3 regions of the Bradyrhizobium sp. USDA 4532 genome follow, and region 3 is predicted to be linked to each of the others. Evidence: riboswitches for the same ligand, from Rfam matches in the RefSeq annotation. Region 3 holds a riboswitch; each other region holds the start of a gene.

Region 1 (3,204 bases), 2.9 Mb from region 3:
GAGGGAATGATGCGCACCGCGATGTCGGCCGCGAGCAGCAACGCCGAGCCGGTGAGCGCACTGGGCACCAAGAGCCGCGCCGGATCGTGACCGATCACGGGACGCATCAGATGCGGCGCAACCAGGCCGATGAAGCCGATCGTGCCGGTGACTGCGACCGCGCCGCCGACGCCAAGCGCCACGCCCGTGATCACGAAGAGCCGCAACCGCCCGACGTCGACGCCGAGGCTCTGCGCCGCCTCCTCGCCAAGCGTCAGCGCGCGGAAGGCGCTCGCCTGGCTGAGCAGGATGGCGGCGCCCGCGACGATGAAGGGCAGCGCCAGCGCCACGTGCTGGAAGCTGCGGTCCTCCAGCGAGCCGAGCAGCCAGAACGCGATCTCCAGCACCACAAACGGATTGCTCGAGAGATTCATCACCAGTGCGGTCGCGGCTCCCGCAAAGCTCGAGATCGCGAGCCCAGCGAGGATCAGGATCAACAGCCCGGCATTGCTGCCGGCGATCGCAAGCAGCGCGAACACCGAGCCGAAGGCGGCGATGATCGCCACCACCGGCAGCGCGTAGGAGCGCACATCGGCGAGGCCCAGCGCGATCACCAGCACCGCGCCGAACGCCGCCGATTGCGGCGCGCCGAATAGCGACGGCGAGGCCAGCGGATTGCGCAGCAGCCCTTGCAGCGCCGCACCGGACAGCCCGAGAATGCCGCCGATCGCAAATGCCAGGATGGTGCGCGGCAGGCGGATCTCGCGCACGATCACCTGCGCCACATCGCTGCCGCCGCCGAACAGCGCCTCGATCACCGCGAGCGGCGACAGCCGCACCGGCCCGATGCCGAGCGAGAGCACACACAGCAGGACCACGAGCGCGAGCAGCGCCGCCGTGGCGCCCCACCGGCGCCGCGCCGCGACCTCGGCCGCCAAGGCAAAATCCTGCGCGCTCATCGGATCCATGCTCTTACAGCGATCGCCGTGGCAGACAAGCGACACTCGACAAAAACCGTGGCCGCGCGGCCGCCGCCCGACTTCCGCCGGATTGACTTTGCTACCCGGCCGAACCCTAGATGAACATGACGGTTCTTTCATGAGATGAAAAGGGAATGCGGTACGGGGAAACTTCCCCAACGCCGCGGCTGCCCCCGCAACTGTATGCGGTGAATCCTTCGTCACAGGCCACTGGGAATCTCGGTCCTGGGAAGGCGACGAAGGGTAACGACCCGCGAGCCAGGAGACCTGCCGTCAGCCGTGGTCACACGCGATGCTGCCGGTCGGGGAGTACAGGCATGAGCTTCACCTGATGCTGTGAGCACGATGGTGAGACTGGTTCGCGGTGACGTGCCACTGACGTTGCCGAGGCCTTGCTTATGTTCTCCTTCCCTTTCCATCGGCGGCGCCGCGCGCTTCTGCTCGCGTCGACGATGATCGCGCCGGCGATCCTTGTCTCCGCAGCGCGGGCGCAGCAGGCACCCGCTCCCGATCAGCTGCCGGCGATCGAAGTCACCAAGCCGGGCGACCAGAACGTCACGCGCGCCAGGCCGGCCGCTGACGAAGCGCCGGCGCCGCGACGCCCGGCGCCGGGCACCTCGCAAGGCAACAATACAGGCAGCGGAGCCGGATCGGGCACGACAGGGACCGGCGTGGCCACCGGAACGGGCGGCACCGGCGGCCGCCAGTTCGCCGGCATTGTCGGCTCCTCCTCGGCCGTGATCACCGCCGACGACATCGCGCATTCGCCGGTGCAGTCGTTACCCGAGATCCTCGCGCAGGTGCCGGGCGTGCAGCTGCAAACGCCCTATGGCGGACCGAACGGCGCCAAGACGTCGGTCGACCTGCGCGGCTTCGGCGCATTCGCGACCGACAATACCCTTTTCCTGCTCAACGGCCGCCGCCTCAACGACGTCGACAAGGCCGGCTTCGACCTCACCACGATTCCGCTCGATTCGATCGAGCGCATCGAGATCACGCGCGGCAACAGCGGCGCGGTGCTCTACGGCGACAACGCGGTGGGCGGCGTCGTCAACATCATCACCAAGACCGGCGTCGGCGGCCCGCCGACGACGATGCGGGCCGAGGCCGGAGTTGGCTCGTTCAACACCCGCATGGCCGCGGTCTCCGCGGCGCTCAATTCCGGCCCGTGGTCCACCTCGTTCTACGGCAACGGCATCAAGTCGGACGGCTACCGCGTCAACAATGCGCTCGACCAGCGCAACGCCGTCGGCAACATCAACTACACGACGCCTGATCTCACCGCCTTCCTGACCGTCACCGGCAGCGACCAGAAGCTCGGCCTACCCGGCGGACGGCTGGTCGATCCGTCGATCGGCGTGAACGAGCTGCTCACCGATCGCCGCGGCGCCGCGACGCCCTTCGACTATGCCAACCAGCAGACCGCCAGCGTCACCGCCGGCTTCACCAAGACGCTGATGAACGGCGTCGACCTCATCGTCGACGGCGGCTGGCGGCAGCGCGAGACGCAGAGCGGCTTCTTCGGCACGGTGCCGACCATCAGCTTCGCCTCGACCTACAATGACGCCGCGCTGCAGACCTGGTCGCTGACGCCGCGGCTCAGCGTCAAGAATGTGATGCTGGGCGTGCCGTCGACGATCCTGACCGGCATCGACTATTACGATTCGAGCTTCCGCGAGGCGCGCGGCGCCTATCAGGGCGTCGACCCGTTCCACATCTACAATATCGAGCAGCAGAGCGTGGCCGGCTATTGGCAACATACGCTGGGCCTGTTGCCAACGACCGACATCTCCTACGGCGCGCGCGTCCAGAATACCAGCATCTCGGCGCGCGATCGCTACGACCCGAATGCGCCGTTCGCGTTCGACACGCAGGCGGCACCGCTCGACAGCAACGAGACGCAATACGCCCTGCATGTCGGCGCCGAGCATCGCCTGACCGACACCTTCTCGGTGTTCGGCCGCGCGGCACGCGCATTCCGCACGCCTGATGTCGACGAACGCGTCGCGTCGGGTCCGTCATTCGACCCGCTGACCTTCGCCCCGATCCCGCAGAATTTCCAGCTCAAGACCCAGACCTCGCAGGATGTCGAGGGCGGCTTTCGCGTCAGGACCAACCTGTTTCAGGTCCAGACCAGCGTCTATCTGATGGATCTCGAGAACGAAATCCATTTCAACCCGGTGCTGTTCTTCAACACCAACCTCGACCCCACCCGCCGCTATGGCTCGGAAACCAGTGCCTCGCT
Region 2 (3,204 bases), 1.0 Mb from region 3:
TCGACCAGCACCAGATCGGCGCGCTGCTTCAGGCGCGCAAAACTCTCCAGCACCGCGCCCGTCAGCGATGGTTTCATGCCGGCATATTCGCGCGCGCGTGCGGTGGCGATCCGTTTGCCGTGCACGATGACCTGGGCGCCGACATCGGTCTCGGGCTTCAGCAGCACCGGGTTCATGTCGGTGTGCGGCTCGACGCCGGCGGCGAGCGCCTGCAACGCCTGTGCGCGGCCGATCTCGCCGCCATCGACGGTCACGGCGGCGTTGTTCGACATGTTCTGCGGCTTGAACGGCAGCACGCGCAGGCCGCGCCGTCTCGCGGCGCGGGCGAGGCCGGCGACGATGAGCGATTTGCCCACGTCCGAGCCGGCTCCCTGGATCATCAATGCGCGCGCCATCGTGATGCCCGTCAGAACTCGACGCCCGGCTGGGCCTTGATGCCGGAGCGGAACGGATGCTTTACCAGCGTCATCTCGGTGACGAGATCGGCAATCTCGATTAGCTCCTCCTTGGCGTTGCGCCCGGTGAGCACGACATGGGTCATCGGCGGCTTCGACGTGGTCAGGAAGTCGACGACATCGGCGATCGCAAGGTAATCGTAGCGTAGCGCGATGTTGATCTCGTCGAGCACGACCATGCGCAGGCTCGGGTCTGCGATCAGCTGCTTGGCCTTTTCCCAGCCGGCTTGCGCTGCCGCGATGTCGCGGGCGCGATCCTGCGTCTCCCAGGTAAAGCCTTCGCCCATTGCGTGGAATTGACAGAGATCGCCGAAATGCCCGGTGAGCAGGCGGCGCTCGCCGGTATCCCAGGCGCCCTTGATGAACTGCACCACGGCGCAGGGAAAGCCGTGCGCCACACAGCGCACAATCATGCCGAACGCGGAGGACGATTTTCCTTTGCCGGCGCCGGTATGGACGATGATCAGGCCCTTTTCACCGCTCTTGGTCGCCATGATGCGGTCGCGGGCGGCCTTCTTTTTCGCCATCTTGTCCGCGTGGCGCGCATCCGGCGAAAGATCGGTGCCGACGGCGCCGTCTTCAGCGCCCTTTCCATCAGAAGTCATCACATTCCTTCGGCTTGACAAGTGCGAGGCTTGGACGAATGGTGGTCCCGCGTCGGTTCCTGTCCTACGACAGGCGAAGAGGGAATGCGATAGGGCTCCGCTGAATCGGGCCCGAAGCGCAGCCGCCCCCGCGACCGTGACCGGAGAGATGCCCAAGCCACTGATTCCATACGGAGTCGGGAAGGTGGGCATCGAAGGGTAAAACCTGCTCCGCAAGCCGGGAGACCTGCCAACGCAGCATGTTGTGAAACCGGCGGACGGGGTGTTCCGCGACGGGGAACGAACCTGTCCAAAATCGGTTCGTGTGCCTCATCGCTTCCCGCTGTCAATCCAGGAAGGGCGATGAGCGTTACACTTCATGTCTGCATCACCTGCCGCGCCGGCCAGACGCCGGCGGAAGGTGAGCTCGCGCCCGGTGCACGCCTGCATGCCGCGCTTGTCGAGGCCGGCGTGCCTGATGACGTCAATCTGGTTCCCGTCGCATGCCTGTCGGCCTGCAGCCAGGGTTGCTCGGTCGCGCTCAGCGCGCCGGGGCGGTGGTCCTATGTCTACGGCGGCCTGTCCGCTGATAATGCCGCGGATGTGATCGCCGGTGCCTCCGCCTATGCGGCGGCGCCCGACGGCATCGTGCCGTGGCGCAGCCGTCCGGAAATCTTCCGCAAGCAATCGCTCGCCCGCATTCCACCTCTTCCCGTCGTGCCGGAGGCCGCAGAATGACCACGCTCGCCAAAATTCCGGTCACCGTCGTGACCGGCTTTCTCGGCTCCGGCAAGACGACGCTGATCCAGCATCTGATCCGCAATGCCAACGGCAAGAAGCTCGCGGTGCTGGTCAACGAATTCGGCAGCGAAGGCGTCGACGGCGACATCCTGAAGTCGTGCGCCGACGCCAATTGTCCGGCCGAGAACATCGTCGAACTCGCCAATGGCTGTATCTGCTGCACCGTCGCCGATGATTTCATCCCGGCGATGGAGCAGTTGCTGGCGCGGAACGTGAAGCCCGATCACATCGTGATCGAAACTTCCGGGCTCGCGCTGCCGAAGCCGCTGCTGAAAGCGTTCGACTGGCCGGAGATCCGTTCGCGGATCACGGTCGACGGCGTGATCGCGCTCGCCGACGCCGAGGCCGTCGCCGCCGGCCGTTTTGCGCCTGATCCGGCCGCGGTGGATGCGCAGCGTGCGGCGGACGACAATCTCGACCACGAGACGCCGCTGTCGGAAGTGTTCGAGGACCAGATCGCATGTGCCGATATCGTGCTGCTGACCAAGGCGGACCTCGCGGGGGCGGAGGGGATCAAGGCAGCGAAAGAGGTGATCGCGGCCGAGATGCCGCGCGAGGTGCCGATGTTGCCCGTCGTCGACGGCACGATCGACGCGCGCGTGATCCTCGGGCTCGGGGCGGCGGCGGAAAGCGATCTCGCGGCGCGGCCGTCGCATCACGATGGCGAGGAGGAACACGAGCACGACGATTTCAATTCCGTCGTGATCGATCTTCCGGAAGTTTCGGATGTCGACGCGCTGGTCGCCTCGATCAAGGGGCTGGCGCGCGAGCAGAACGTGCTGCGCGCCAAGGGCTACATCGCGGTCGAAGGCAAGCCGATGCGGCTGTTGGTGCAATCGGTCGGCGAGCGGGTGCGGCATCAGTTCGACATGCCCTGGGGTGCCCGGGCGCGGCGGTCGAAGCTCGTCGTGATCGGCGAACATGCCGACATCGATGAAGCCGCGATCAGGGCACGGCTTGGTGTCTGATGCACGTCGTCTTCCGCGAGAGCCGCGGCCTTGAGGAGACCGCGACGCCAAGGGACCTCGGCCAGGATCCGGCCGATCTCGTGGTGTTGTCGTTTTCCGACAGCGATCTTGCTGCCTTCGCGGCCGGCTGGCGGCGGGGCCGTGCTGCGCTGCCGTCGCTGCGGCTCGCCAATCTCGCGGAGCTGCGCCATCCGCTGTCGGTCGATACCTATATCGAGCGGACGCTCTCGCACGCCCGCGGCATTCTGGTGCGGCTGATCGGCGGCGAGCCCTATTGGTCATACGGGCTGGCCGCGGTGCATCGGCTGGCGAAGGAGCGCGGCATCGCCCTGGTCGTGCTGCCGGCCGATGGCCGCGACGATCTGCGGCTGGATGAGTTCTCGACCTTGCCGGTCT
Region 3 (3,204 bases):
CCCCCCACTCCGATCGGCGCAACGGCAATCCTTCGCGGAGCGCAGCTTCGTCGATCTGGATCATGCTCGCACCGGCTATCTCGAGATCGCGGACTTCGTCGCGTATCGCCAGTGCGATCTGCCGGCAGACCTCGCCTCTTGGAATGTCATCGCGAACAAACGACCAATTCAAGATCGTTACTGGCCCGGTCAACATCGCCTTCACCGGCTTGCTGGTCAGTGATTGCGCGTAGAGCCACCAATCCACAGTGATCGGTTTTGGCCGCGAAACATCTCCGAATAGGATCGGTGGCCTGACACAGCGCGACCCATAGGATTGCACCCAACCATTCCTGGTAAATGCGAAGCCGGCGAGTTTCTCGCCGAAGTACTGCACCATGTCATTGCGCTCAAACTCGCCGTGCACGAGGACGTCTAGACCAATGTCCTCCTGCCAACGCAGAGTGCGCGCAGTCTCCTCCTTGAGAAATTTGTCGTATTGCTCGTCGCTCATGACGCCTTGCGAATGTGCCGCGCGGGCATTACGGACCTCTGGGGTTTGCGGGAAGGATCCGATCGTCGTGGTAGGAAAGGCCGGTAGTCCAAAGCGATTGCGTTGGATCTCGGCCCGATGGACAAATGGGCTGGCACGCCGGCGCATGGCTTCGTCGATCGCTCGCATCCGCACCGCGAGATTGGCATCACGGATCTTTGGTGAAGTCCGGCGGACCGTCACGGCCAACTGCGATTCAGCAAGACTTTGAGCAACATTCTTATCACCCGCGAGCGCCCGCGCTAGGATCGCAAGCTCACGCATCTTCTGTACCGAAAAGGCAAGCCAACTCTTGAGATCGGATGCAAGTCCGGTCTCCAGTTCAACATCGACGGGCACATGGAGCAGCGAGCAGGACGGAGCGATCTGAACACGATCCCTGCCCAGCTTCGCAATGGCGGGATCCAGTTGCTGGCGGAGCGTCGACAGGTTCGAGCGCCATACATTTCGTCCGTCGACGACGCCGAGGGACATGACGAGATCACTTCGCCGCGCAGCAATGATCCGGCTCAACAGATTCGGTGCGCGAACCAAATCCACGTGCAGTCCGGCAACGGGCATGTTCAAAGCTATGTCCAGATTATCGCCGAGATCACCGAAATAGCTCGCGACCATGATCTTGACGTCTGGTACTTCCCTGGCGAGCCGATCGTAGACACGCAGCAAAGATCTTCGCGCTTCCTCCTCCAGATCAAGGACCAGGCAGGGCTCGTCGCATTGAACCCAGCTTGCTCCCCTTTTGCCTAGTTCTTGCAGAACCTCGATGTAGACCGGTATTAGCTTATCCAGGAGAGACAGCGGCTGAAACGCGGGGTCCGCACTCTTGCCAAGCTTCAAGAATGTGACCGGCCCGATCAGGACAGGGCGCGTCTGGAACCCCAGGGCCTTGGCTTCCTCATACTCCTCGATAGGCTTGCGAGAGGATAGGCGGAACCTCTGTCCCTGATGAAATTCAGGAACCATGTAGTGGTAGTTGGTGTCGAACCACTTGGTCATCTCCTGTGCGGGCGCGCTAAATCCGCCCGATCCGTGGCCGCAACTCGCATTCTGGCGATCGCATTGTGAACCGCGCGCCATGTCGAAGTACGTCTTGAGCGAAACCGATTCGATTTTCGACGCATAAACTTCCGGGATGGCACCAACCATGACAGAGGTGTCGAGCACTTGGTCGTACAACGAAAAATCGTTGGACGGAATGACGGTGACACCGAGGGATTTTTGGCGGGCCCAGTTCGCAGCACGCAGGCCAGCTGCGGCCTCGAGCAATTGCTGTTCGCTGATTGCGCCGGCCCAGTAACTTTCAAGCGCGCGTTTGAGCTCGCGTCTTGGACCGATCCGAGGCGTTCCAAGCGTGGCAACCGGAAGGGAGAGAAGAGACATAGCGCTAACCCCGTAGTTGGGGGCAAAGGCCAAGGCGGACGCAAGCAGGATCGCCCGAGCGGCGGCGGCTTGGCGCACCACCGGGACACCCCGCCCGTGGACGTATATGTGGTCGAGGCAGGTCTCCTGGCTCGCGGGTCATCGCTGCTGTCCGGCCTTCCCGAAGCCGCACGGGCTTCAGTGACTTTGTTGGACGGCGGCTCGCCGCTTACAGTTGCGGGGGCAGCGCCGGCATGTTCACCGGCTTCCCTCTTAGCTCCGAATCCAGCGGGACCGGAGAACCTCTACGATTTGGATTATCGGCAAGAGACCTCTTCCGTCAACCTCCCAGATGACTCTCTCACGTCAATGCTGCCATCATCAGTGACTCAAAATGATAAACGTCGAAAGTTGATCACGCGATTGGAAGCTTATCCAATAGACGCAGTCTGCAATATATGTGTCGAAAGGATTGTCGAAGGCGCAGGTCGCGGCGCTTCGAGTGTATTTCGGTCTCTCGACAGTCAAAAGCCGCGCCAGGGACAACACACCTGCGAAAACTCCATCAGCAACCGGTCGCCATATTGATCTACGAGCCAACCAATCCTGGTAGGCGATTTGCGGTCTCTGATGACGCTAATACTCGGGCATGCATATCGATTCGCCTCGACGAACACCGGAAGGCCCGCAATGACAATGGCTGTTTGGAGCGCTGTCGGCGTCCTTTCTGTCACCCTCTTTGCGGTCGGCCCGTTCGGGGGCTGGTAAGAGCGTTCATGAATCAATCCGTCAGACAACTGCTCTCGAGAATGTTGAGCAACTCAAGAGGAAGCTAGCGCGACTTGATCGTTTCTCGCTTGCCGCGTGTCGCGACTGGAAAGGGTCATCCCACCATGAATGCGGAGCCGAGGCAGCTGGACTGAGCGGACTGCAACATCGTGCGCGTAGGTAGAAACCCGCGCACCATATCATCTGCCTGCCCCAGAACGCGCTTTCGACGATTCCACACGCCCGGCGGTGACGAGTGGTTTTGCTTATCATCATTACAAGCCGATAGCGATCGCAGGCGTTCGGGTGACCGCGCCGGACCAGACGGTTCAACAGCACTCCAAAGTGCGCCCCGATTTCTCATCCGTAAATCGGCAGCGGCCTTCGCTTTGGCCTCGAAGATCGGCACGACAAAAGCTGAACAAGCTCGAGCGGATCGGCTGAATGGAAACATAGAAACGAGCGTAGGTCGGAAAGCCGACAAACACTGCACGAATCTGGCGGGATTTGCCGGCTATTTCCTGGCACGAAGAATGCAAGCTCAA

What was found. A riboswitch is a leader RNA that binds a small molecule or an ion and turns the genes downstream of it on or off. The one in region 3 is predicted to bind cobalamin.
Region 1: another riboswitch for cobalamin. It lies ahead of J2R76_RS30290 (TonB-dependent receptor); the one in region 3 lies ahead of metE (5-methyltetrahydropteroyltriglutamate--homocysteine S-methyltransferase).
Region 2: another riboswitch for cobalamin. It lies ahead of J2R76_RS12995 (DUF1636 domain-containing protein); the one in region 3 lies ahead of metE (5-methyltetrahydropteroyltriglutamate--homocysteine S-methyltransferase).

Annotation. Positions count from the first base shown of each region.
Region 1 is NZ_JALJZN010000001.1:6,598,135-6,601,338, reverse strand. It holds gene J2R76_RS30295 (iron ABC transporter permease) at 1-938, opposite strand, end outside; cobalamin riboswitch at 1,051-1,249, shown strand; gene J2R76_RS30290 (TonB-dependent receptor) at 1,358-3,204, shown strand, end outside.
Region 2 is NZ_JALJZN010000001.1:2,690,185-2,693,388, reverse strand. It holds gene J2R76_RS13005 (cobyric acid synthase) at 1-395, opposite strand, end outside; gene cobO (cob(I)yrinic acid a,c-diamide adenosyltransferase) at 407-1,060, opposite strand; cobalamin riboswitch at 1,097-1,309, shown strand; gene J2R76_RS12995 (DUF1636 domain-containing protein) at 1,403-1,777, shown strand; gene cobW (cobalamin biosynthesis protein CobW) at 1,774-2,808, shown strand; gene cobN (cobaltochelatase subunit CobN) at 2,808-3,204, shown strand, end outside.
Region 3 is NZ_JALJZN010000001.1:3,690,226-3,693,429, forward strand. It holds gene metE (5-methyltetrahydropteroyltriglutamate--homocysteine S-methyltransferase) at 1-1,912, opposite strand, end outside; cobalamin riboswitch at 2,011-2,213, opposite strand.